4 regions of the Weizmannia sp. FSL K6-0777 genome follow, and region 4 is predicted to be linked to each of the others. Evidence: riboswitches for the same ligand, from Rfam matches in the RefSeq annotation. Region 4 holds a riboswitch; each other region holds the start of a gene.

Region 1 (5,983 bases), 860 kb from region 4:
GCTTGCTTCTGCTACTGGTATTACAAATCCAGTAAAGGCCTTTTCAGCAGTGGTCGATAATCCTTATATTACATTTTTCGTGTCTGCGTTTATCGTGATCGGGACCGTTTCGGTGAATATGGTTGCCAATATTATTCCGCCAACTTACGTCATTACATTGCTTACGAAATTAAAATTTAAGTATGCTGTCACCATTACAGGGCTGCTTGCTTTTGCATCTTTTCCATGGGTGCTTGTCCGGGATTCTTCAGCAAAGGGGCTCGACATTTTTATTCTGGCTTACTCGGCATTTTTAGGTCCGATTGTAGCCATTCTATTGATTGAGTACTACATCTTCCGAAAACAAAAGGTAAATATCGCCGACTTGTACGCGGAAGACGGGCCTTATTCCGGCTATAACCCTGCGGCTGTCATTTCATTAGTAATTGGCGCGGCTGCCGCACTTGCAAAAGTGGAACTGGCATGGATCATCGGCTTTGTTGCGGCTGGTTTAGCCTATGTCATTCTGTCAAAATACGCATTTCCATTTTCAAAATTTAAAAAGGATACAATTTTTCAAAATACAGTCGTTCTCGAACCAAATCACAGGGAGGGGATTCACAACGAAATATGATACGCTCATTAAAAATGGAAAAGTCGTTTTTAGAAACAGCGTTAAAATTGCTGATCTTGCCATCCAAAATGGAAAAATTGCTGTAATTGCGGATAAAATTGAGGAAACGGCAGAACAAGTTTATGACGCTTCAGACCAATATGTGATGCCGGGAATGGTCGATATCCATGTGCATATGTGCGAACCGGGGCGGACGGAATGGGAAGGATTTGAAACCGGAACAAAGGCGCTTGCCGCCGGGGGAACGACAACCTATGTAGATATGCCTTTAAATGCGCTGCCTGCCACGACAACAAAAGATGCTTTAGAAAAAAAGCTTGCCGCTGCCGCCGGCAAAAACTATGTGGACTACGCTTTTTACGGCGGATTAGTCCCAGGTAATCTCGATCAGTTAAAAGAACTTTCCGATTGCGGTGTTGTTGCTTATAAATGTTTTATGGCCAGCTGCGGAACCGATTTGCCGGGAGACTTTAAAAATGTAGATGATTACACGCTTTATGCGGGGATGAAAAAATTAGCCGAGCTGGGACATATTTTATTGATTCATGCAGAGAATGCCGCCATTACCGATGGGTTAGCAGAGGAGATGATTAAACAAGGGAAAACAAGCCCGGCTGATTATGTTGCAACACGGCCGGTATTTACTGAAGTGGATGCCATCAAGCGGGCGCTGTATTTTGCGAAACAAACCGGGTGCAAACTGCATTTTGTCCATGTCAGCAGTGCGGAAGGAGTGGAAGAAATTACGAAAGCGCGGAACGAAGGACAGGATGTCACGCTTGAGTCGTGCCCACATTATTTTACAATCACAACAGCCCAATTTGCGGAAATCGGCCCGCTTGCAAAATGTTCCCCGCCTTTACGCAGCGAAGCGGAGCAGGAAAAACTTTGGGAAGGATTGAAACAAGGAAAAATCGATATGCTGACATCCGACCATTCCCCTTGCCCGCCTGTAATGAAGGACAGCGAAACCGGAAATATTTTTGAGGTATGGGGCGGCATAACCGGGTGCCAGAATAATGTCGATTTGATGTTCGATGAGGCTGTCAAAAAGCGCAATATTCCCATTACGCAATTTACGCGCATGATTGCAACCAACCCTGCCGAACGTTTTGGCTTAAAATCGAAAGGGGAAATTGCGCTCGCAAAAGATGCGGATCTCCTCTTTCTCGATCCCGACCGGCCATACACGGTAAGTGCGGAAGACCTCTATTACCGCCATAAGCACAGCCCGTATATCGGCAGAAAAATTGATTGCCGGGTTACGAAAACTTTTGTAAGAGGACAGCTCGTATTTGATCTGGATGGCGGTGGTATCAAGGGTGAGCCGGTTGGCAAATGGATCCGGCCAGCGAAGGTTTCAGACTATGCCGGAGTGCCGTCATAATGCCAACAGCATCAGGCTCTGCTTTCAAGAGCCTGATTTTGCTGGCATAAATTTTGGCCGGTTATCAATAGCTGGCATCCTGTATGCGTCGTGGCAATGCCCTCAATCCTCCGTGGCTTCGTTCAAATGTAAATGTAAGAGGAAGCTCGTATTCAATCTGGATAGCGGCTGTATACAGGCGAGCCGGTTGGCAAATGGATCCGGCCAGCGAAGGTTTCAGACTATGCCGGAGTGCCGTCATAATGCCAACAGCATCAGGCTCTGCTTTCAAGAGCCTGATTTTGCTGGCATAAATTTTGGCCGGTTATCAATAGCTGGCATCCTGTATGCGCCGTGGCAATGCCTTCATTCCTCCCCGGTGTTTCGCTCAAAACTTACGGTTGCTTACGGTATGATTGATCATTCTGTCCCACCCTTTATTTTTTTGTAAAACTTTTATCAAAACATAGCCAAAAATGGCCCCTGCAAAAGAGCTTAAAAAGAAGGCAGGGATAAATCCGAAAAGCGTTGACGCTTGGCCGAGTAAGAAAACAGCAATGGGATAACATGCCAAGGCACCGAGAATGCCTGTCCCCATGACCTCCCCAACAAAGGCAAAAATGAGCTTATTCGTCTTCGCGTACAGATAAGCTGCCAAAAACGCGCCGATCATGCTTCCCGGAAAGGCAAAAATACTCCCCGTCCCAAGCAAGTTACGTAAAAGCGAGGATATAAAAGCTTGCGCAACCGCATAACCGGGGCCGAGCAAAACAGCCGAGAGTATGTTGGCAAAATGCTGTACCGGAAAAATTTTTGCAAAACCAACCGGGATATAAATCAAACTGCTGGATGCAGTTGTGATAGCTGCAATAACTGCAGTTGCTGTTATTTTTTGTGTTTTTCTCATTAGAACCAACCTTCCCTCCTTTTTAGTTGCGAATGAAAATCAGACCGGCCAGTCTTGTTTTTTATCGTTCATATCCCAAAATAAATACTCATACTTTGAGGCTATTTGAAAATGGCGTTCTAAGACTGCCAGTTCCGTTTCTGATTTTCCGCTTGCCAGTTGGTCCATTAAGTCAATTAACCACTGCGTTCCGGAGCCGAACGTTTCTGAAGAATAGGTTTCGATCCATTTCTTGTAAGGATTGGCCTCCAATGTGTCTCGATGATTTACTTTTAGCAGTTTCCCAATTTCCCAATAATCCCAGGCACACGGCAACAAGCAGGCAACAAGTTCAGCCAAGCTTCCATTGGCGGCCACTTGCAGCATGTAACTCGTGTAAGCAAGGTTGACCGGCGTTGGTTGGGTTGCTTCTAAATCCGTCCGAGTAACGCCAAACTCGGCAGCGTATTGGCGGTGCAGTTCCATCTCAAAATGCAACGATTCATGGAGCACCGCAGCAAATCTCGTCATCATGTCAAGGTTACCCGCTTTCACAACACCCATGGCAAACAGTTTTGCGTACTCAACTAAATATACGTAATCCTGCTTTAAATAATAGATAAATTTATCTCTTTCTAAAGTTCCGTTCCCCAGTCCTACGACAAAAGGATGGTTATGGTTTTTCTCCCAAATCGGTTGGACATTTTGATAAAGTCTTTCTGTAAAAGATCGTTTCAACAATGATTCCTCCTTGTTTACCGGAAAGCCGAATGCGGTTTGCAGGCTGGTTTCACCCTTTGCCCCGAGCAATGGCAGGAGGAGCATCCTCAAAATAAAAAAACCGCCCTCCATCGGAAAGCGGGTGTATCAATTACAAATCATCAGGTGTAATTTCATCACCTACTTCCCTTCGCTAGTACGAACTAGATCAGGTTCAAAGGGTACTTCTCAGCCAACCCGGCGCCCCTAGTAGATTATTATGAATATTCATTTACATTACTCTTACCATATCATAGTATCGTATTTTGTGCAACAGGAGATTTATTGTCCGTCTTTTAAGTTTTTGTAAAATATGGAAACAGAGCCAAAGAATGTTGACTCAAATGCTGCCCGTACCACGCTTCAGTTCCCGAGATACGGTATTTTTATTACAGCCAACCATATCAGTGATTACTTGCATGGATTTCCTTCTGCACGAAGGGTGGCAATCTTCACCATAGATAAACCCCCGTATTGATTGCGTTTTTATCGCAAACGGTTTATCATGTTTTTTTTCATTTATTTAGCTTGTTGCATTTGATTATCCAACTAGCCTTTTGTAATTTTATCAAAAAAGCCTATATAATCTACTATTGCATTTTCAAAATAATCACCTAAATAAATATCGAAATGTCCACAGTCATACTCTTTTATCGTTGCTTTCTTGGAGCGTTTTGCACACTTTATGGTTGCCCAAGCAGGTGCTAATGTATCTTTCCGACAAACCGCATAAAATATCGGTATTTCTATATTTTTAGTATATCTACTAGGAGAATATTTAAAAAATTCCAAAACCGTTCTTGCAGGGGCTTTATTCACAAACTTTAAATTTTCAGGCATCAACTTAAAAACCTCTTTGTAATCAGGAACAGCCATCATCGCTACTTTCCCAGGCGCATCCACCAATTTAATCATGACCGGATGATACCCGGTAATAGAAGATAAAACGTCGGCTATGGCAAAGGGTAATATTTTTAGGGCAGATAGTGGTGAGACCGTTTTCATTGTAGCTAAATTGTTTGTATAGGGACACTGTGCCACGGTTGCAAGAATATCTACTCGATGAGCTGATAGGGTTATAACGTGTCCCCCACTAAACGAACTTCCAAACAGTAGTATTTTACTATCATCAATCCTATCATTCTTTTTGATGAAATCAATGGCAGAGTTCCAATCTGCAAGTTGTTCTTTTACATTTATCCGTTGTCTTTTATTTCCGTCACTTGCTCCATGGTTACGATAATCAAATAAAAAGCAGGCATACCCGGCAGCAGCAAACCTTTCAGCATATGCGTCCAACCGCATTTCACGCACTCCACCCAAGCCATGAGCCATTACAATGACCGGGCACCTTTTATCTACATTGGGTAAATATAGCCACGCGCTGCATCTTGTTCCATTTGAATAAAAGTCAATATCTTCTCGTCGAAATTGATTGTTCATTTTTCTCCCTTCTCCCGCTTCAGGCGAGTACAAAACATTGCACGAAATAGAATTGACATATACGTATAAAAATGGCTCCACAGTGAACTACTTCCACTTCGACGGGTCACTCGAAGTAGGGGCTTCTCGACTTATCGTTACTTTTACGAGCTAACGAAAGCTGACCAAGTGAACTCTCTTGTTCCAAGCGTTTATGTTTCATACTAACCCCAATAAGCGTATGCCTTCTTGTTTGATATTGATTACGAATTATCGACACGGTCTGCTCTATAACCCCACGAAGAACAACGATAGATAGAGGCGGTTCCTCAAAATAAAAAAACCGCCCTAATCGGAAAGCGGGTGTATAAATTACAAATCATCAGGTGTCATTTCATCACCTACTTTCCTTCGCTCGAACATACTAGATCAGGTTAGAAAGGTACTTCTCTCAGCCAACTCGGTGTATCTAACAGATTTTTGTGAATATTCATTTTCATTGACCTTACCTTATCATAGTCCAATATTTTGTGCAAGAAGATTTATTATCCGTCTTTTAAGTTTTTAAATATGGAAACAAAGCTTAAGGAATGTTGACTCGAATGCTGCCCAAGCAGGAAGAATATACTTGCATTTTTCTGTTTCTCAATAACTCTTTTAAATGTTGTGGGGGGGGCTTAATGTTGGTTTGGTTATGATCAGACTACAATTTCATCTTTCCCAAAACAAAATGACCCCACCTGGTCCGCTTTCATGGAAGAGGCGTGGGGGGTTCTGTTATTTTAATTTTAATGGCTCCTGATATGATGATCCATAACTCATTTTATTTTATCAGCTCCATCTTGATTAAAATATTGTCTTCTATTACCTTTTTAATATCAGGACTGCTCCGGGAACATCACAGAAGGCTTTTTCCCATAAACAAGGACGAATGAGT
Region 2 (5,983 bases), 930 kb from region 4:
TCCCGTTTGAAATAATAGAAATATTGGAAGTGCTGTAGCCTTGTGCGGTCAACCGGTCTACTACGTCAATCGTTTCCTGCAACGTTGTGTAAATACCAACTACTTCTTTTGCCATCTCTATCTGCCTCCTAATGGTGATAGTGCATTTTTACCCGGTAGAAAAAGGGTTAAACGAGTTTCATAGGTTTTGACATCTCCATAAAATTCAGTCAATATAGAATTAAATGGAGGGAGAGAGATGGAAGAATCTGCATATCTATCGTATGATGCAACAGGGCTGGCCGGATTCGTAAAGCGAAAAGAAGTAAGTGTGGAAGAAGTGCTTGAGGCGGCAATGGCCCGGATTGAAAAAACAAACAGGCGTTTAAATGCCGTCATCCGGACACGGTTTGAGAAAGCAAAAAAGGAAGCGGCCACGCTCCGTACAGATGAGCAGCCATTTGCCGGCGTGCCGATTTTGCTGAAAGACCTTTCTCAGGCAGTAAAGGGCGAGCTGCTCACATCCGGATCAAAACTGCTCCAGCAAAACCGTGCCAGAGAAGATGCTTTTTTTACGGCAAAATTGAAGGAAGCGGGGTTTATCATTCTCGGACATACAAACGTACCGGAATTTGGATTAAAAAATATTACGGAACCTGAACTTTATGGTCCGGCGCGCAATCCGTGGAATCCCCATTTTTCACCCGGCGGATCAAGCGGTGGTTCCGCGGCTGCGGTGGCTTCCGGGATGGTACCGGTTGCCGGTGCAAGTGACGGCGGCGGATCGATCCGCATCCCAGCTTCTTTTACAAGTTTAACAGGATTAAAGCCGACAAGGGGAAGGACACCGGTCGGGCCGGGCCGTGGACGGCAATGGCAAGGGGCGGCTATTGACTTTGTGCTGGCAAAAACAGTCAGAGACAGTGCAGCGCTCCTCGATGTGCTACAAACGGTAGAGCCCGCCGCTGCTTTTCAAACGCCGCTTTTTCCGGGATATGTAAAGGAACTAGAGCGGAGTGGAACGAAAAAATACCGGATCGCGTTTTCGGTTGAATCGCCGGTCGGGACGCCTGTCAGCCGCGATGCAAAACAGGCTGTCTATAAAACGGCAAAATGGCTGGAGCAGGAGGGCCATCTTGTGGAAGAAGCCAAAAACGGTGTTGACGGCAGGCGGCTGATGGAAAACTATTATTTAATGAACTGCGGGGAAATGGCGGCGGAACTTTCGGATTTGGAAAGCGCACTTAGACGCCCGCTTACGGAAAAAGATATGGAGCCGGTTTCGTGGGTCTTGTATGCTGCCGGGAAAAATGTCACGGCGGCGGAATACGCAAAGAGCCTTGCGGAGTGGGATAAAGCCGCAGCACAAATGGCTGCTTTCCATGAGACTTATGACCTGTATATCACGCCTTCAACCGCGTTTCCGGCACCGAAAATCGGGGAACTTACCCAAACCGGGAAAGAGCGGGATCGCTTGTTTGGCGTTACCGGACTTCCGAAAGAAAAGCAGCAGGCACTTGTCTATGATATGTTTGAACCGAGCTTAACGTTTTCCCCGTTTACGCAGCTGGCCAATTTAACCGGGCAGCCGGCGATCAGCCTGCCGGTTCATGTAACAGCGGCCGGGCTTCCTTTAGGGGTACAGCTGGTTGCGCCGAAAGGAAATGAACATTGGCTGCTGGATGTCGCTTATGCGCTCGAACAGTCGGAACTTTGGGTTGGCATGCAGGGAAACCCTTGCCTTTAAAGCATGAATAAGCGGCGTTACTTACGCACGGGTTGGAACTCTACGTTAAGGAAGGCCGCGAAAAATCCTCGCTACCTTAACGTAGAGTCACTCTACGTTAAGGAAGGAGACCAAAAATCCCCGCTATCTTAACGTAGGGCGTTCTATGTTAAGGAAGGGTGAAAAAAGCAGGATTTATCTTAACATAGAAAGGAAGCTCGACAAAAAGACATGCTTTCTTAATGTAGAGACGTCCTATGTTAAGGCTGCCCAAAAGTCCCGCTTCCTTAACGTAGAGGCGTTCTACGTTAAGGAAGCTCGAAAAAAATGCCCGCTTTCTTAATGTAGAGGCGTTCTATGTTGAGGAATGCCGGCAAAAAGTTCCGCTATCTTAACGTAGAACTCTCTATGTTAAGGAAGGTCGTCCAAAAGTCCCGCTTCCTTAACGTAGAGGCGTTCTACGTTAAGGAAGCTCGAAAAAAATGCCCGCTATCTTAACGTAGAGGCGTTCTATGTTAAGGAAGCCCGCCCAAAAGTCATGCTTTCTTAATGTAGAGACGTCCTATGTTAAGGAAGGCTGCCCAAAAGTTCCGCTATCTTAACATAGAGGCGCTCTATGTTAAGGAAGCCCGAAAAAAAGACATGCTATCTTAACGTAGAGGCGTTCTACGTTAAGGAAGTCCGAAAAAAAGACATGCTATCTTAACGTAGAGGCGTTCTATGTTAAGGAAGGCCGTCAAAAATCCCCGCTATCTTAACGCCCCAATCTTTACCAAGGCAGGCAAAGGCCGGCTTGCGCACCGCACCATCCTATTGAAAATTTTTTGCCAAAAAGGATGGCTTTCATGTTACAATAAAATTACAAGGAAAAAAAGCAGGGGAGCCGGTTTGGCTGAGAGGATGCCGCTTTGCATCGACCCTTCACCTGATCTGGATAATGCCAGCGTAGGGAGTCTCATATTGAAGCATGTTTCGGCATGTTTTGGATGGACAGGCTTTCTTGCGCATGCAATGAAAGCTTTTTTATTTGAAAAAAAGGAGGAGAATTTGATGGAAAAATCGAATCAAGTAACGGTTTCTTTTTCAGTTGTTCCGCATATTAAAAGTGATGACTTATACGGTGTCGTCGACCGCGCGATCGAAGTCGTCCAAAACGCCGGCGTACGTTATGAAGTCGGGGCAATGGAAACGACGATGGAAGGCGATCTTGACGAGCTGCTTGAGATCATCAAAAAAGCGCAGGATGCTTGCGTCCAAGCCGGTGCGATTGATGTCCTCACATCGATCAAAATCCATTACCGGCCAAGCACCGGGGTGACAATGGATGAAAAAATTGCAAAATATCGCGAACAAACGCCGCAGCCGGTTCGTTAACACGGCGCTCACGGCTGCCTGGCTCATTTTTTTGCTCTTCGTCTGGCAAGGGGTAACGGCCGGCTTTCATATCAGTGAATGGATGCTGCCAAAACCGACGGAAGTATGGCAGGAATTGAAAAGCCTGCAATGGATGGTTTGGCCCAATATTTGGCAAACTGCAAAAGAAGTATTGATCGGGTTAGCCTTTTCCATTGTGATTGGCGCAGCGATTGCCGTTTTTATGGATATGGTTCCCGTTTTCCGGATGCTGGTCCGGCCGCTTTTGGTCGTTTCGCAAACGATTCCGATTGTGGCAATTGCGCCGCTTTTAATCGTCTGGTTCGGATTCGGGCTCCAGTCCAAAATCATTGTGGTCATTTTAATCTGCTTTTTCCCGCTGGCATTGAGCATCCTGGAAGGGTTTCAAACGGTGGATGATGACCTGGTGAAACTGTTAAAGACCATGCATGCTTCAAAATGGCAGCTATACCGGAAAGTCAAATTTCCGGCTGTGCTCCCTTACTTTTTTTCCGGTTTAAAAATTGCCGTTACATATAGTGTGATGGGCGCTATTATCGGTGAGTGGCTCGGCGCAAGCGAAGGGCTCGGCGTCATGCTGACAAGGGCGACGAAATCTTTTATGACGGCCCGCCTGTTTGCCATCTCTGCTGTCATCATTGGGCTCACATTTCTTTTATACGGCGCTGTTGAATGTTTGCAAAGGCTATCCGCACCATGGGTATACCGAAAGGAAGATCATCAATGAGGAAAATGTTAATCATCTTGCAGGCGGCCATGTTGCTGCTTGCTGCTGGATGCACCAGCAGCGGGCAGAAAGAAAACAGCAAAAAAGCGCTGCAAAAGGTGACGGTTGTGCTGGACTGGTTTCCGAACACCAATCATACCGGCCTGTATGTAGCTAAAACAAAACACTATTTTCAAAAGCAGGGCCTGGATGTGAAAATCATCCAGCCGGGGGACAATATTACGGCTGAACAAATGGTGGCTTCCGGGAAAGCGGATTTCGGGGTCAGCTATCAGGAAAATGTCACCACGGCAAGGACGGAAGGAATTCCGATTGTGTCCATTGCCGCGATTATCCAGCACAATACTTCTGGCTTTGCTTCTTTGAAAAAAGACAACATCACTTCTCCGAAAGACTTTGAAGGAAAACGTTACGGCGGCTGGGGTTCGCCGTCTGAAGAAGCCGTCATCAAAACGGTCATGGAAAAATATGGCGCCGACTACAGCAAAGTAAAAAATATTGTGCTCGGCCAGACGGATTTTTTCAAATCAATCGGGCGTGAAGCGGATTTTGAATGGATTTATTACGGCTGGGACGGCATCCAGGCAGAGCGGAGCGGGAAAAAACTGAATCTTATCATGGTCAAAGATCTCGACCCTGCGCTTGATTATTACAGCCCGGTCATCATTACAAGCGAAAAACTGGCCAAAGGGGATAAACCTCTTGTCAAATCTTTTATGAAGGCTACGGCTCAAGGCTATACATTTGCAATCAAGCACCCGGAACAGGCCGCCGATATCCTGATTAAGGACGTGCCGGATACAAATAAAGGGCTTGTCCGCGCCAGCCAGAAGTGGCTAAGCACGAAGTACCAGGACGATGCCGCGGAATGGGGGGTACAGAAGGAAGAAGTGTGGCGCCGTTATATGGACTTCCTTTATGACCATAAAGTCATTAAGAAAAAAATCAACATCAAGGCTGCCTACACAAACGAATTTCTTCCAAACCGGCCATGACGTATTTGCAATTGGAAGGTATTACGAAAACATTTGGCGGGAAAAAAGTGCTGGAAGGCATTTCCGCAACGATCCGGAAAGGTGAATTCTGTACTTTTATCGGGCCGAGCGGATGCGGAAAAAGCACGCTGTTAAATATCATTGCCGGGATTGAAAAGGCGAATGGCGGCAAAGTGCTGCTTGACGGCAAACCGGATGGGGTTCAGGATGCCGCCGGTTTCATGCCGCAGCAGGATTTGCTTCTGCCTTGGCGGACGGCACTGCAAAACATTGTTTTGCCGCTTGAAATAAAAGGGGTGCGGAAACGGGAACGGGTTTTGCGGGGGATGGAGGTGCTCCGGCAGTTTGGCCTTGAGGATTACGCCGGCCACTATCCCGCCTCGCTCTCCGGCGGCATGCGGCAGCGGATCAGCTTTTTGCGCACGTATTTATGCGAAAAACCGGTTATGCTGCTAGACGAACCGTTCGGGAAGCTCGATGCTTTTACTAAAATGGATGTCCACCGCTGGCTGCTCGAATCATGGGAGAAAGGAAACCAGACGATTCTTATGGTTACCCATGATCTTGATGAAGCCGTGCTGCTATCGGACCGTGTTTTTGTCATGTCGCAGCAGCCGTCCGCCATCATTCACGAATTGAAGGTGCATTTGCCGCGCCCGCGGAAATGGGAGATGCTCTCTTCGGATGCGTTGAAAAAAGACAAAGATGAACTGTTAAGAGAACTTGCCTCATTTTTGGGGAAATAAAAAAAGGTTTGGAGATGCTCCAAACCTTTTTTATAAGTTCAGCATATTGGATGCCGCATATTTTTCGACGGAAAGGCCGGTCCGGTCAATTTTGGCCGGTTCAACCAGCACATGCGGAAAATGGGCGTGGATCGTTTCTGCCATGGCCTCTGCCTGCCCGGACGGCACAAGCGAAATAACCGTCGGGCCGGCGCCGCTAATGACCGTCCCGTACGCGCCGAGTGATTTGGCCAGCCGGCGGATCTCCAAAAATTCGGGGATCAATTTTGTCCGGTACGGCTCGTGAAAACGGTCCTGTTCCATCATTTTTCCGGCCAGTTCGTACTGGCCGCTTATGAGCGCCGCAATAAAAAGATTGCTGGCCGCACTTCCTTTTACCGCCTCTTTCCGTGCATAAAAATCAGGAAGCACTTTG
Region 3 (5,983 bases), 120 kb from region 4:
CACGACGGCAGTCTGCCCGGATAAAGCCGCATGTATGGCATTTGCTTTTTGCTCGTCAAATATCCGTTTTTCGCCATGCTGGTCATACGATACTTCGAGTTTTCCGGCGAGCGCTTCAATGGTCCAGTATTTTTTCGGCACAAAAGACTGGATTTCCCGTTCGCGCTCGAGCACCATCGCCAATGTCGGCGTCTGCACGCGCCCGGCGGAGAGCGGATCGTTGTATTTCACGGTTAAAGCACGGGAGACGTTCAATCCGATCAGCCAGTCTGCTTCGCTGCGGCAAACGGCGGAGTGGTACAGATTGTCATACTGCTTTGCCGGTTTTAACTGTTTGAATCCGTCTTTAATCGCTTTATCGGTCTGGGAAGAAATCCATAACCGTTTCACCGGTTTTTTCCAGCGCATTTTTTCCAGAATCCAGCGTGCGACAAGTTCGCCTTCGCGCCCGGCATCGGTTGCGATAATGCAGTCTTTGATGTCGCTTCTTTTGCCAAGCTGTTCGATCGCTTTATATTGCGGATAGGTCTGCCGGATTGTTTTAATTTCCATTTTATCCGGAAGAATCGGCAGGTCTTCCATACGCCATTCTTTATATTTCGGATGATAATCTTCCGGCATTTTCAGTTCGATCAAATGGCCGAGCGCCCATGTCACGATATAGCGCGGCCCCTCAATATAACGTTTTTTATTTTCCGTGCAGCCGAGGACGCGCGCAAGTTCGCGCCCGACGCTCGGCTTTTCGGCGAGTACAAGCGATTTCATTGCATAACACCTTTCTTTTATTCCTGTCTGAACAAGTATAACGCATCAAACAGGATTGATAAATCATTTCGTTTCTTCTGTTTTCACAGTGAAAATTTTGAAATACAAACGGGCTTTTGGTAAAATTGTGGTTTGTAAGAGACAGTGTAACCTGAAAGCCTGCATTATATCTTGCAAATATAATTGGATAGGTGGTTATCAATAATGGAACAAACAAAGCCGTACAGAGTCTTATTGTATTACAAGTATGTTGAAATTGAAAATCCGGAAGCCTTTGCAGCCGAACATTTGCAGTTTTGCAAAGAGACCGGTTTAAAGGGGCGTATCCTCGTTGCCAAAGAAGGGATCAACGGCACCGTTTCCGGAACGGTTGAACAAACAACCAAATATAAAGAAAAGATGCACGCCGATCCCCGGTTCCGGGACATGGTCTTTAAAGAAGATGAAGCAGATGGCCATGCGTTTAAAAAAATGCACGTCCGCCCGCGTAAGGAACTGGTTACGCTGCGGCTTGAAAAAGATATCAATCCGAATGAAAAAACGGGAAAATATTTATCCCCGAAAGAATTTCGCGAGGCGCTGCTGGCTGAAGATACCGTTGTACTGGATGCGCGCAATGATTATGAGTATGATCTCGGCCATTTCCGCGGAGCATTGCGCCCGGATATCCGCGCTTTCCGCGAACTGCCGGGATGGGTGCGCGAACATAAAGATCAATTAAAAGGCAAAAGAATTGTGACGTATTGCACAGGCGGCATCCGCTGTGAAAAATTTTCGGGCTGGCTTTTGGAAGAAGGGTTTGAAGATGTCGGCCAACTGCACGGCGGGATTGTAACATACGGAAAGGATCCGGAAGTGCAGGGCGAGCTGTGGGACGGCAAACTGTATGTATTCGACGAACGGATTTCCGTTCCGGTCAATCGAAAAGAACATGTCGTTGTCGGCCGGGATTATTTTACGGGGGAACCGTGCGAACGTTATGTCAACTGCGCCAACCCGGCCTGCAACAAGCAAATTTTATGCTCGGAAGAAAATGAACATAAATATATGCGGAGCTGCTCGCATGAATGCCGTACCGTACCAAATAACTTATATGTAAAAGAACACGGCCTTACACCGGAAGAAGTGGCTGAACGGCTGCGCCGGATCGAAGAAGAAGACGCGGCGTTAAACCGGTAACCGGTGCGGCTTTTAACCTTACGATCCGAAAAGCGGATGGTGAAAAAGGGCATGGAAACCGTGCTCGCTCCCTGCCGGAACGATTCCTTGCTTCGGAAACGGCATTTTCTTGAAAGAAACAAGGCCTAAAGAGCGGAATGTGAAAAAGAGAAGAAAAACCGGGAACTGCTGCAAACATCCCAGCTCGGGGGCAGGGTTAACAAGCGGTGCGTTCCGGAACAGAGAAAGGATTTGGTGCAACTGGGCCAAATCCTTTTTATCTGCCTGTTTTTTGTGTAAAATGGGGAAAAATGGGCATCTTTGCCGCTTCATACGCGGTATGGCAGAGGATGAAAATCAGCGGGCAATATTTTCAGGATAGAAAGAAAGGCGGGATTTGGATGTGCGGGAGGTACACGTTAACGGCATCTGTAAATGAATTGGAAGAAAGGTTCCATGCCAAAGCTTCTTTTTCAAGCAGTGAATATGCCAAAAGTTATAATGTCGCGCCTTCGCAAATGGTGGCTGCCGTGATCAGCGCCCATGGGCAGTACAGACTCGGTTTTTTAAAATGGGGCTTGATTCCTTCCTGGGCAAAAGATCCGAAAATCGGGCATAAGATGATCAATGCCAGAAGCGAAACCGTATTTCAGAAACCGGGTTTCCGGGAGGCAGTGAAAAGGCGGCGCTGCCTCATTCCGGCCGATTCTTTTTTTGAGTGGAACCGAAAAGACGGCACCCGGGCGCCGATGCGGATCAGGCTTAAGAACAGGGGCATTTTTGCGATGGCCGGGCTTTGGGAAAAATGGATGGACCAGGAAGGGAATCCGGTCTTTACTTGCACGATTTTAACGACAAAGGCGAACAGGATGATGGCAAAAATTCACGACCGGATGCCGGTGATTTTACGCAGGGAAGATGAAGAAAAATGGCTGGACACATCGGTCACTGAGGCGGGCCGGCTGTTGCCACTCCTTTCGCAGTATGATGCAGACCTAATGGAAATGTATGCCGTATCTGAACGCGTCAATTCGCCGAAAAACAATTTTCCGGAGCTGTTATTGCCAAAAGATTAAATTTTTTGTTGAAATGTTGTGGCAAAAAGTTTATCATAAAGGTGACAATTTCATGAACGTAACCACAGGGGGAGCGTTAAGCTGAGAGTGAACGCCATGTTCTGACCCTTTGAACCTGTCCGGTTAATGCCGGCGTAGGGATGTGGAATTTCTTTTGTCCTCCCATGGTTCGTTATGTTCATGCATACCAAAAGGGGGATTTTTTTATGGGCAAATTAAGTTTACAGGCTATGATTGAAGCGGCTATTTTTGCGGCGTTCGCGCTCGTGTTGGACTTATTGCCGTCCATTAAGGTGACGTCCGCGATTTCTCTGTCGTTTGCCATGCTGCCGATTTTTGTGGTCGCTTTTCGCTGGGGATTTAAAGCAAGTGTTGCTTCCGGATTTATTTGGAGCCTGCTGCAGATCGTCACCGGTGATGCTAATGATATTCTTAACCCGCTTCAGGGCATCATGGAATATCCGGTCGCTTTTTCGTTCATCGGGTTTGCCGGGCTTTTCCGGCCGCTTGTCGAAAGAAGCTGTCGTCACTATAAAAAGGGCACGATGACTTTTTGGATATGCCTTTCCGTTCTTACCGGAAGTTTTGCCCGCTATTTCTGGCATTTCGTAGCCGGCGTGATTTTTTGGGGTTCCTATGCGCCTAAAGGACAGTCGGCGTTTCTCTATTCTCTCATCATGAATGGCGGCACGATGATTGGGAATGCGATTTTATGCGCAGCTGTTGCGGCGATTCTCTTGAATGCCGCCCCGCAGCTGCTGACAAAATACCGCAATCCGCACAGGCATGCGGCATAAAAGCAACTTGAAAACGGCAAGGCCAACTGCGCCTTGCCGTTTTCGCTGAAGGAAAGAGGCTTCATGGTAACAGGCGCCTTGTAAAGCCGGCAGTCCGGTTTTTACTGCTTTTTCGGTTGATGATAGGAGGCTACGGGTAATGCTTTCGAGAAACGGGAAAAGATAAATAGAAGGAAAATGAAAGAAAGGGGATTTTATGGACAAAGACATTCATCACCCGTTTGGCCACCGGGTCATCCCGATGGCTTCGATTGAAAGCGGAACAGGCAGAGAATTGCTGCCGGATCTCTATTGCCTTACCATCCAAATTGTCAATGTGTGCCTGATCGGCAGGGCCGGAACCGATGCATTTGTTCTCGTGGATGCCGGCATGCCGGGTTCTGCCGAAGCGATATTTTCAGCCGTGCGGGCACGCTTCGGGGAAAAGGCAAAACCAAAAGCGGTTTTACTGACGCACGGCCATTTTGACCATGTCGGAGCGATTGCGCCATTATTGGAAAAGTGGGACGTGCCGGTTTTTGCACATCGATTGGAGTTGCCCTATTTAACCGGGCGTGAAACGTATCCGGATCCCGATCCGTCCGTTGAAGGCGGCCTGCTGGCGAAGATTTCCATGATTTATCCGAATGAACCGGTTGATCTTGGCCATGCTGTCCAGCCCCTTCCCGAAGACGGGACGGTCCCATTTTTGCCGGGCTGGAAATGGATCCATACGCCCGGCCATTCGAGAGGGCATGTGTCGTTCTTCAGGGAAGCAGACAGCGTGTTGATCACGGGGGACGCATTTATCACCGTCAGGCAGGATGAATTTTGGAAAGTGCTGGTGCAAAGGCAGGAAGTAAACGGGCCGCCGCGCTATTTTACAAATGACTGGAAAGCGGCCAAACGCTCAGTTGAAAAATTAGCTGCCTTAAAGCCGGAAACTGCTGTTTGCGGCCACGGGATCCCGATGTCTGGCTCCGGCTTGCGGAAAGGGCTTGAGGCCCTTGTATCCGGATTTGATGAAATCGCGCTCCCGGATCACGGGAAATACGTAGATGGCACACAATAGGCGGTTTGTTCATTGCTTCCTTCCCCGCAAAGGTTTACAATAATTTGTAAATGGATGGATATAAAGGGGCGAGAAAATTGGAAGTCAAAGATTTTATGATCCGGGATGTTATTACGGTAAAAAAAGAGACAACGATCCGGGAACTGTTAAAGGTGCTTGCCCACCACCGGATCGGCGGCGTACCGGTCGTGGACGCGGAAGGAAAGCTGCTCGGTATGATCAGCGACGGGGATGTCATCCGCTTTTTGCAGCCAAAGGCACGGACCGTTTACGATTTTTATATTACGATCGTGGTAAATGAGCAGGAAGACTTTAATGAAAAATTGGTGCACAGCCTGGACTTCCCGGTGGAAAAGATTATGAAACGGCGGGAACTGTATACGGTAAGGCCTGAAGACGATTTTGAAAATGCGCTCAGGATTCTGGCAAAACACCATTTTAAAAAGCTTCCGGTCGTCAATCAGGCAGGGCGTGTTGTCGGCGTCATCTCAAGAGGCGATATCATGCGCCAGATTACGGATAAATTGCTCAACAGCTAAATCGCAATGTTTAGACCGGCCTCCCCGGGGAAGACTATACATAACAGTCTTTCGGGGAGGTCAAATCATGAACGGAACTTCAATGCCGCAATCTCCTGAACCGTTGTGGCGCAAAACGGTCACGATGCCGCAATTTCCATCGTTAACGCAGGATATGGAAGCCGATGTGGCCGTTGTGGGTGCCGGAATGGCCGGGATTGTAACTACCTATTTGCTGGCAAACGAAGGGTATAAAACGATCCTGTTTGATGCCGGATCCATTGCAAATGGCACAAGCGGGCATACGACGGCAAAAATCACCGCACAGCACGGGCTCATTTATGATGAATTGATCCAGCATATAGGAAAAGAAAAAGCATCCCTTTATTACAAAGCAAACGAAACAGCTGCATCGTTCATTGAACAAACGATCCTGAAGCACGGGATCCGCTGTGATTTTTCGCGGCAGGATGCCTTTCTCTATACCAATTCCGATGCATATATTGAAAAACTGGAAAAAGAAATGCAGGCGTATGAAACCCTCGGCATCCCGGGAGAATGGATCGGTTCGCTGCCGGACGGGATTCCCGGGAAAAAAGCGGTGAAAATGGCCGGGCA
Region 4 (5,983 bases):
TGACCTGGCATGCGCGTTATACATGGAAAGCATCCTCACCGGCTCCGGCACGATAAAGCCGGAATCAGTGATCAAGGAGATTGTAGATGCCAGTGTTGCAAAGAAATTTCTTGATCCCGGCCAGCCTGCATTTAACCCGGCTGACCTGGAATTTTGCATTAAAGAGAGAGACTGCGGGTTTGTGATGAAAATGGATCCAACAGGAGAATTTCCAACGATCGTGAGGGTTGAAGATGAATGACCATGGTTTGACACTGCCTTTACGCAATGAGAAACCGCGGGATTGCGGAATCACCATCTTAATTGACAATGGCATTCCGCTGAACTTTTTTAAAGATACCATGAACAGTGCAGCCCCTTATATTGATTTCGTCAAATTCGGCTGGGGGACATCGGTCGTTTCACGCCATTTGGAAGAAAAAATAGATCACTTGAGGCAAAACGGCATTGCCTTCTTTTTCGGCGGCACTTTATTTGAAAAGTTTGCCAGCCAGGGAAAAACGGATCGGTACGTTCAATACTGCCGGCGGTTTGAATGCGAATATGTTGAAATCTCAAATGGCACCCTGCCGCTGTCCAATACGGAAAAATGCCGCTATATTGCGGAGTTTTCAAAGGAGTTTAAAGTGTTAAGTGAAGTCGGCTCAAAAGATGCTGCCAAATCAATGGCCGATACGCCAGCATTATGGTTGGAATCGATTAGTCAAGATTTAGAAGCAGGCGCATATAAAGTGATGACAGAGGCAAGGGAAAGCGGCACGAGCGGCATTTGCAACGGGGACGGTGAAATACGGGAGGAGATGTTTGCGGCCATCCTGGACTCGGGGATTCCCCGCGATTCTTTCATTTTCGAAGCACCCAACAAGCAGCTCCAGGCTTTTTTTATCCACCATCTCGGCCCGGATGCCAATTTGGCCAACATCCCTTTTTCGGATGCCCTTGCGCTTGAAACATTAAGGCTCGGTTTGCGATCAGATACTTTTTTTATTGGAGGAGATTCCCATGAGAGAAACGGATAAAATTTTTCATTTGGCGATTCCGTGCAAAGATCTTGATGAAACAGCCGATTTCTATCAAAAATTAGGCTGCAAGGTGGCGCGCCGATATGATGACCGGGTCACTTTCAATTTTTTCGGGGACCAGGTTGTCTGCCATCTAAGCCCTGAAAAAATTGACCTCAATCCGAAAATGTATCCCCGTCATTTCGGCATTACTTTTTTGGATAAAGCAGCATTTGAGGAAACCCTTCAATCTGCAAGGAAAAACCATTTACCATTTTTCCAGGAGAAAATGGTCCGATTTGGGGGCAGGCAAGAGGAACATTGGACATTTTTCCTCCAAGACCCCTCTAACAACTTGCTCGAATTTAAATATTACCATGATGAAAGCATGGTATATTAACCAGTCCCATTCATTGCTCAAGGCCGGGCCATGCGCCTGCTTTTTCTAGACAGCGACCCCATTTTGTCGGCTTGCAGGCATGCTCTGGGTGTAGCGGTTTCTACTCCTAATCTGCCTCAGCAAAAGGCGGCTGATGTTTTACGCCGGGTTCTTCACGAAGTTGCAGTGAGCCTTCCTTCTGCTTCACATCAAAAAATTACAAGCAAACCATGCAAAAAACCGCAGACCATACAGCTGCGGTTTTTTTCGAATTCTTACAGGAAGGAGCGGTGCTTGAAATTCGGGGATAGGTCCGGAAGTTGTTAACAAACGCCAAAATTTATCGCTCCTTCATCGGTTTCGAATTCAAACGCTACCGGAAGTAAATGTTGTCTTCACTTCCGGTCATTTTGGTTTCTTATTGATTTTCTATGTTGACAAAAGCCTTTTCGGGATTGACATGTGTTTTTGTGATTTTTGCCTGGTACAGCCAATCCGAAACGTCTTGCCATTTTTTTGGGTCCTGATCGGCAATAGTTTTATTTTTCTCGTCCATCTTCGGCAGTAAAATGTGCAGGCTCTTCGTTTCCACATTTTTATCCAGCGGTGAAGAGGCATCTTCATGTTTTAACAAAATGGCAAGTGCCTTTTCCGGATGTTTTTTGACATATTGCTGGCCTTTTTCGGCGGCAGCAAGAAATTTTTTAAAAATGTCTGGCTGCTGTTTCAGCTTATTTTCGTTTGCGATAAAAACGAGTTCTTCATAATCCGGAACGCCGTATTTTGCCGGATTGAACGCTCTAACGGGTACGCCCTCCTTTTCCAGCAGCAGCTGTTCATGATTGACAAAACCGCCGACGATCGCATCAGTTTTATGGGCTGTCAGAGCAGGGATTAAATCATAGCCAACATCCACTGTTTTCACCTTGTCCGGATCGCCCCCGTCTGCTTTGACCATTGTCCGCACGGCTGCTTCTTCCAGCGGAATGGAAGAGTAGCCGACCGTTTTGCCCGCCAGGTCTTTCGGTGAGCGGATGCCGCTTGAAGCCGGCACCATCACACGGTTCAGCGTATGGCGGACGACGGTGCCAAAAGATTGGACCGGAATATTCTCATCGCGTGCGATTAACACTTGGGGTTGATAACTTAATGCAATATCAATTCGATTCGCAGCCGCAAGTTTTAACGGGTCATTTGTGTCAGAAGGCATTTTGATGCTGACATCAAGGCCCTGCGCTTTAAAATAGCCTTTTTCCTGGGCTACATAAAGAAAAGAATGAACCGCATTTGGATACCAATCCAGCATGATCGTTACTTTTTGCGCATGTTTCGTTGCTTGCTGCAAATGATTGCTGCAGGCACCTAGGAAACATGCGAGCACAGCGGCCATTATCCATCGTTTTTTCATTGAAAATCCCCCTAAATTTTTGTTCTGTTTTTCAATAAGCCTTTTTCCATCCCATAAATAAGCAAAAATAATCCCATGCCGAACGCAGCCAAAAGAAAAACGGCCGAAAAAACTGCGTCCGACTGCAAATATCCGGACATTCGCTTGCTAAAAAATCCAAGCCCCGCAGTTGCGCCAAGCCACTCCCCGATCGCTGCCCCGCTGACACAATATACAACCGATAATTTCAAGCCGGATAAAAATTGAGGAAGAGCCATTGGGACAGAAAGTTTTCGAAAAATATCCCAGCGGCTGGCGCCCATTGTCCGAAACAAATTCAAATAGGCGGAATCAACGGTTTTTAATCCGTCAAAAGTGCTGATTACAATCGGAAAGATAGCCGTTAACACAATGATCGCTACCTTGCTCCAAACTGAATAACCGAACCACATCATAAAAACAGGTGATACGGCGACAAGCGGGATCGTTTGCGAAATAACAAGAAACGGATAAAAGATTTTTTCAGCCATTTTGGAAACATACATGAGGACACCGATCATCACTCCACCCGTAACGGATAAAAGAAAACCGATGCCGACTTCCTCCACTGTCGCTGGCAAATGCACATTTATTAATTGCCTGTGATTTTCTATGAAAGATGCATAGATTTGGGTAGGGGACGGCAAAATGAAAGACGGGATCATCCCTTTCTGTATGACCCACTGCCAGCCGGCTATCAAGACCAGCATCGTAACGCAAAAAAGTCCGTAATCCCCCAGCCATTTTCGCCACTTCATTTAGGAAACCTCCTTTCATCCAAACTTCCAATATGTACAAGCTGCAAACCGTTCCAAAGCCCGTTCAACCATTTGAATTTTTTCCTGCTATAGCAATCTTCCACCTACTTTTTGTTTTTATTTCTTCCTGCCCGTCGTCATTGACGGGGTTTTTCCGGTTACCGCCCTAAAAGCAGCTATTTTCCCTCCCTTCCAACAGAAAAAAGCCAGGCCTGTAAAAGACCTGACTTTAATAAGCAAGAAAATTTTCACAAATCCCTACTTTCCTACGCCGGCATGATCCGGATCAGGTCCAAAGGGTTGAAAAACCAACTGTTTTTCTCTCAGCCCGCCAATCCGGGCACCCCTAGTAGTCTGAAATATTTACTTTTTTCCATTATAGGCTTTCTATTTGCTTGTGTAAAGTGGTGCAGGCTTTTTTCTATGGTGATTGGTTCAATTATTTAGCTCCAAGTCAGGGCTCCTGTTTTTCCAAAAATCCCGAAAAAAACCGCAAAAATTTTCAATCATGATGATACTCACGAACCGTCATCGTAAACTGAATAGACAGCCATTCAGATATGTTATTTTGCTTAACCATTATTTATATGGCAACGGCTGCGGTTGTAAGTGCTTACGGAAACAACCACATCGCCCCCTCTTCTCGTGCTTGTAAACTCACAAAAAGCACCCAATTTTATGAAAAATTTTAAAATCTTCTTGTTAAATGACATTCATGTCGCTTATAATAATAAAAACGACACAAATGTCATTTAAGGAGGAGCATAAATGAAAAATCCGCTTTTTAAAAATCATTCCTTTCTGTTCTTAATCAGTGCGCAAACCGTTTCAAATCTTGGGGACTGGCTGCATCTTGTTGCATTGTTTGCATTAGTGGCATTTAAGTGGCACGCTGACCCGATTGCAATGGCAGGCATTACATTATGCATGGTGCTGCCGTCAATTTTATTTGGATCCCCTGCCGGCTGGCTGGCAGACCGGTTTAACCGTAAAGTGCTGATGAGCTTCTCGGATTTCGCCCGCTGCGGTTGTGTGCTCGGGATTGCTTTTTCCGTTTCGCTTTGGCAAGTTTATATCTTTCTATTTTTTTTGGGCTTTTTCTCAGCCGTCTTTACCCCTGCAGAAAGCGGCCTGCTCCGCCAAGTTGTTGGTGAAAACCAAATACAGGCGGCAATCGGTACAAGCGAGATGATCAATAACAGCGCCAAAATCATCGGGCCAGTAGCAGGCGGCGCATTGATCAGCCTGACCGGAATCAAAGGCGCTTTTTATCTTGATGCCATTTCTTTCTCTCCGCTATTCTGCTGTTTGGAATCAAAGCGCCGACATTACAGAGCCCGGTAAAAAGTGATCTAGAACATCGGGAAAAGGGCGCGCTAACTGAAGGATTTCGCTTTCTCTCCGGTTTTCCCGTGTTAAAAATGGGTCTGATCGTTTTTTTTACCATGATACTGGCCTTGCAAATTTCTGATTCCCAGGCCATGTTATTAATAAGGGATATCAAGAACGCAACGGTCCATTTTGCGAGCTGGTGTATTGCGGCAAGCGGTTTTGGCATGCTTACTGCTTCCGTGCTGTTTACGAAAATAAAGTTAGGGGAGAAATTAATCACTTTAAAAATCAGCCCCGCCATACTTGGTTTGGGGTGTATCATAGTAAGTACGGGTACCGGCTGGCCGATCGGCATCATTGAAGCCGTTTACCCTTGCGTCTTTTTTCTGATGGGTTTTTCTTTTACAATGGCTGCCATTCCTTTCGATGTGCTCGTCCAAAAGAAAACGCCTGAAACGCATACCGGAAGAGTGTTCGGTACCATCAACAGCCTTTCTACACTCGCTGTGCTTGTTGGCATATTACTTGGAGGCTCGCTTTCAGAGTGGTTTGGCGTCCGTCTCGCATTTCTGATCTCTGGCGGAACCACTTGCCTGCTTGCTGCCGTTTCCGCAATCGCAATGAAAAAAGCAGAAAGGAAGGAAATTCATGTCGCCGAGGGTATCAAAACAACATCTTGAAGAAAGAAAAAATCATATATTGGATGCTGCGAAGCGGGTGTTTGAACGAAAAGGCTATGAACCTGTTACCATGCAGGATATCGTAAAAGAAGCCGGCATTAGCAGAGGAAATCTGTATCAGTATTTTTCTAACACAGAGGAAATCATGCAGGCGGTTATTGAAAAAAATGACGATTCATTTTATACGTACATTCAAGACCTGGTAAGCAGCCATGAAAAAGTATGGGATGCCATTCAAGCCTATCAGAAAGTGGTTTTCCAGAGTTTGCCAAATCCTTACGGGATCGTGATGTATGAATACTCTGTCACCAGGTGGCGCAATCCGGAAAGAAAGGCATTTTTCCAAAAAAGGTATACCCGAGCCATGAAAAGCTTTTTAGCGCTTCTAGAAGAGGGCGTAAAACAGG

Evidence for each region. Region 4 has a riboswitch for thiamine pyrophosphate ahead of NST70_RS07720 (ABC transporter permease). Riboswitches for the same ligand answer to the same signal wherever they lie in the genome.
Region 1: linked by a shared signal. The riboswitch ahead of tenA (thiaminase II) and the one ahead of NST70_RS07720 (ABC transporter permease) in region 4 are both predicted to bind thiamine pyrophosphate.
Region 2: linked by a shared signal. The riboswitch ahead of NST70_RS03295 (MTH1187 family thiamine-binding protein) and the one ahead of NST70_RS07720 (ABC transporter permease) in region 4 are both predicted to bind thiamine pyrophosphate.
Region 3: linked by a shared signal. The riboswitch ahead of thiT (energy-coupled thiamine transporter ThiT) and the one ahead of NST70_RS07720 (ABC transporter permease) in region 4 are both predicted to bind thiamine pyrophosphate.

What each region holds. Positions count from the first base shown of each region.
Region 1 covers NZ_CP151971.1:800,538-806,520, reverse strand. The annotation lists gene NST70_RS03620 (NCS1 family transporter) at 1-613, shown strand, start outside; gene allB (allantoinase AllB) at 498-2,000, shown strand; gene thiW (energy coupling factor transporter S component ThiW) at 2,368-2,886, opposite strand; gene tenA (thiaminase II) at 2,926-3,717, opposite strand; TPP riboswitch at 3,754-3,843, opposite strand; gene NST70_RS03600 (alpha/beta hydrolase) at 4,174-5,067, opposite strand.
Region 2 covers NZ_CP151971.1:722,456-728,438, forward strand. The annotation lists gene NST70_RS03285 (general stress protein) at 1-115, opposite strand, end outside; gene NST70_RS03290 (amidase) at 239-1,726, shown strand; TPP riboswitch at 2,572-2,674, shown strand; gene NST70_RS03295 (MTH1187 family thiamine-binding protein) at 2,756-3,079, shown strand; gene NST70_RS03300 (ABC transporter permease) at 3,030-3,827, shown strand; gene NST70_RS03305 (ABC transporter substrate-binding protein) at 3,824-4,822, shown strand; gene NST70_RS03310 (ABC transporter ATP-binding protein) at 4,819-5,568, shown strand; gene thrB (homoserine kinase) at 5,599-5,983, opposite strand, start outside.
Region 3 covers NZ_CP151971.1:1,540,701-1,546,683, forward strand. The annotation lists gene NST70_RS07120 (DNA topoisomerase III) at 1-765, opposite strand, end outside; gene NST70_RS07125 (rhodanese-related sulfurtransferase) at 970-1,944, shown strand; gene NST70_RS07130 (SOS response-associated peptidase) at 2,325-2,999, shown strand; TPP riboswitch at 3,057-3,157, shown strand; gene thiT (energy-coupled thiamine transporter ThiT) at 3,206-3,796, shown strand; gene NST70_RS07140 (MBL fold metallo-hydrolase) at 3,993-4,847, shown strand; gene NST70_RS07145 (CBS domain-containing protein) at 4,925-5,386, shown strand; gene NST70_RS07150 (FAD-dependent oxidoreductase) at 5,454-5,983, shown strand, end outside.
Region 4 covers NZ_CP151971.1:1,656,676-1,662,658, reverse strand. The annotation lists gene NST70_RS07740 (2-phosphosulfolactate phosphatase) at 1-241, shown strand, start outside; gene NST70_RS07735 (phosphosulfolactate synthase) at 234-1,019, shown strand; gene NST70_RS07730 (VOC family protein) at 1,003-1,401, shown strand; gene NST70_RS07725 (ABC transporter substrate-binding protein) at 1,799-2,788, opposite strand; gene NST70_RS07720 (ABC transporter permease) at 2,800-3,564, opposite strand; TPP riboswitch at 3,811-3,922, opposite strand; partial or broken gene NST70_RS07715 (MFS transporter) at 4,333-5,576, shown strand; gene NST70_RS07710 (TetR/AcrR family transcriptional regulator) at 5,545-5,983, shown strand, end outside.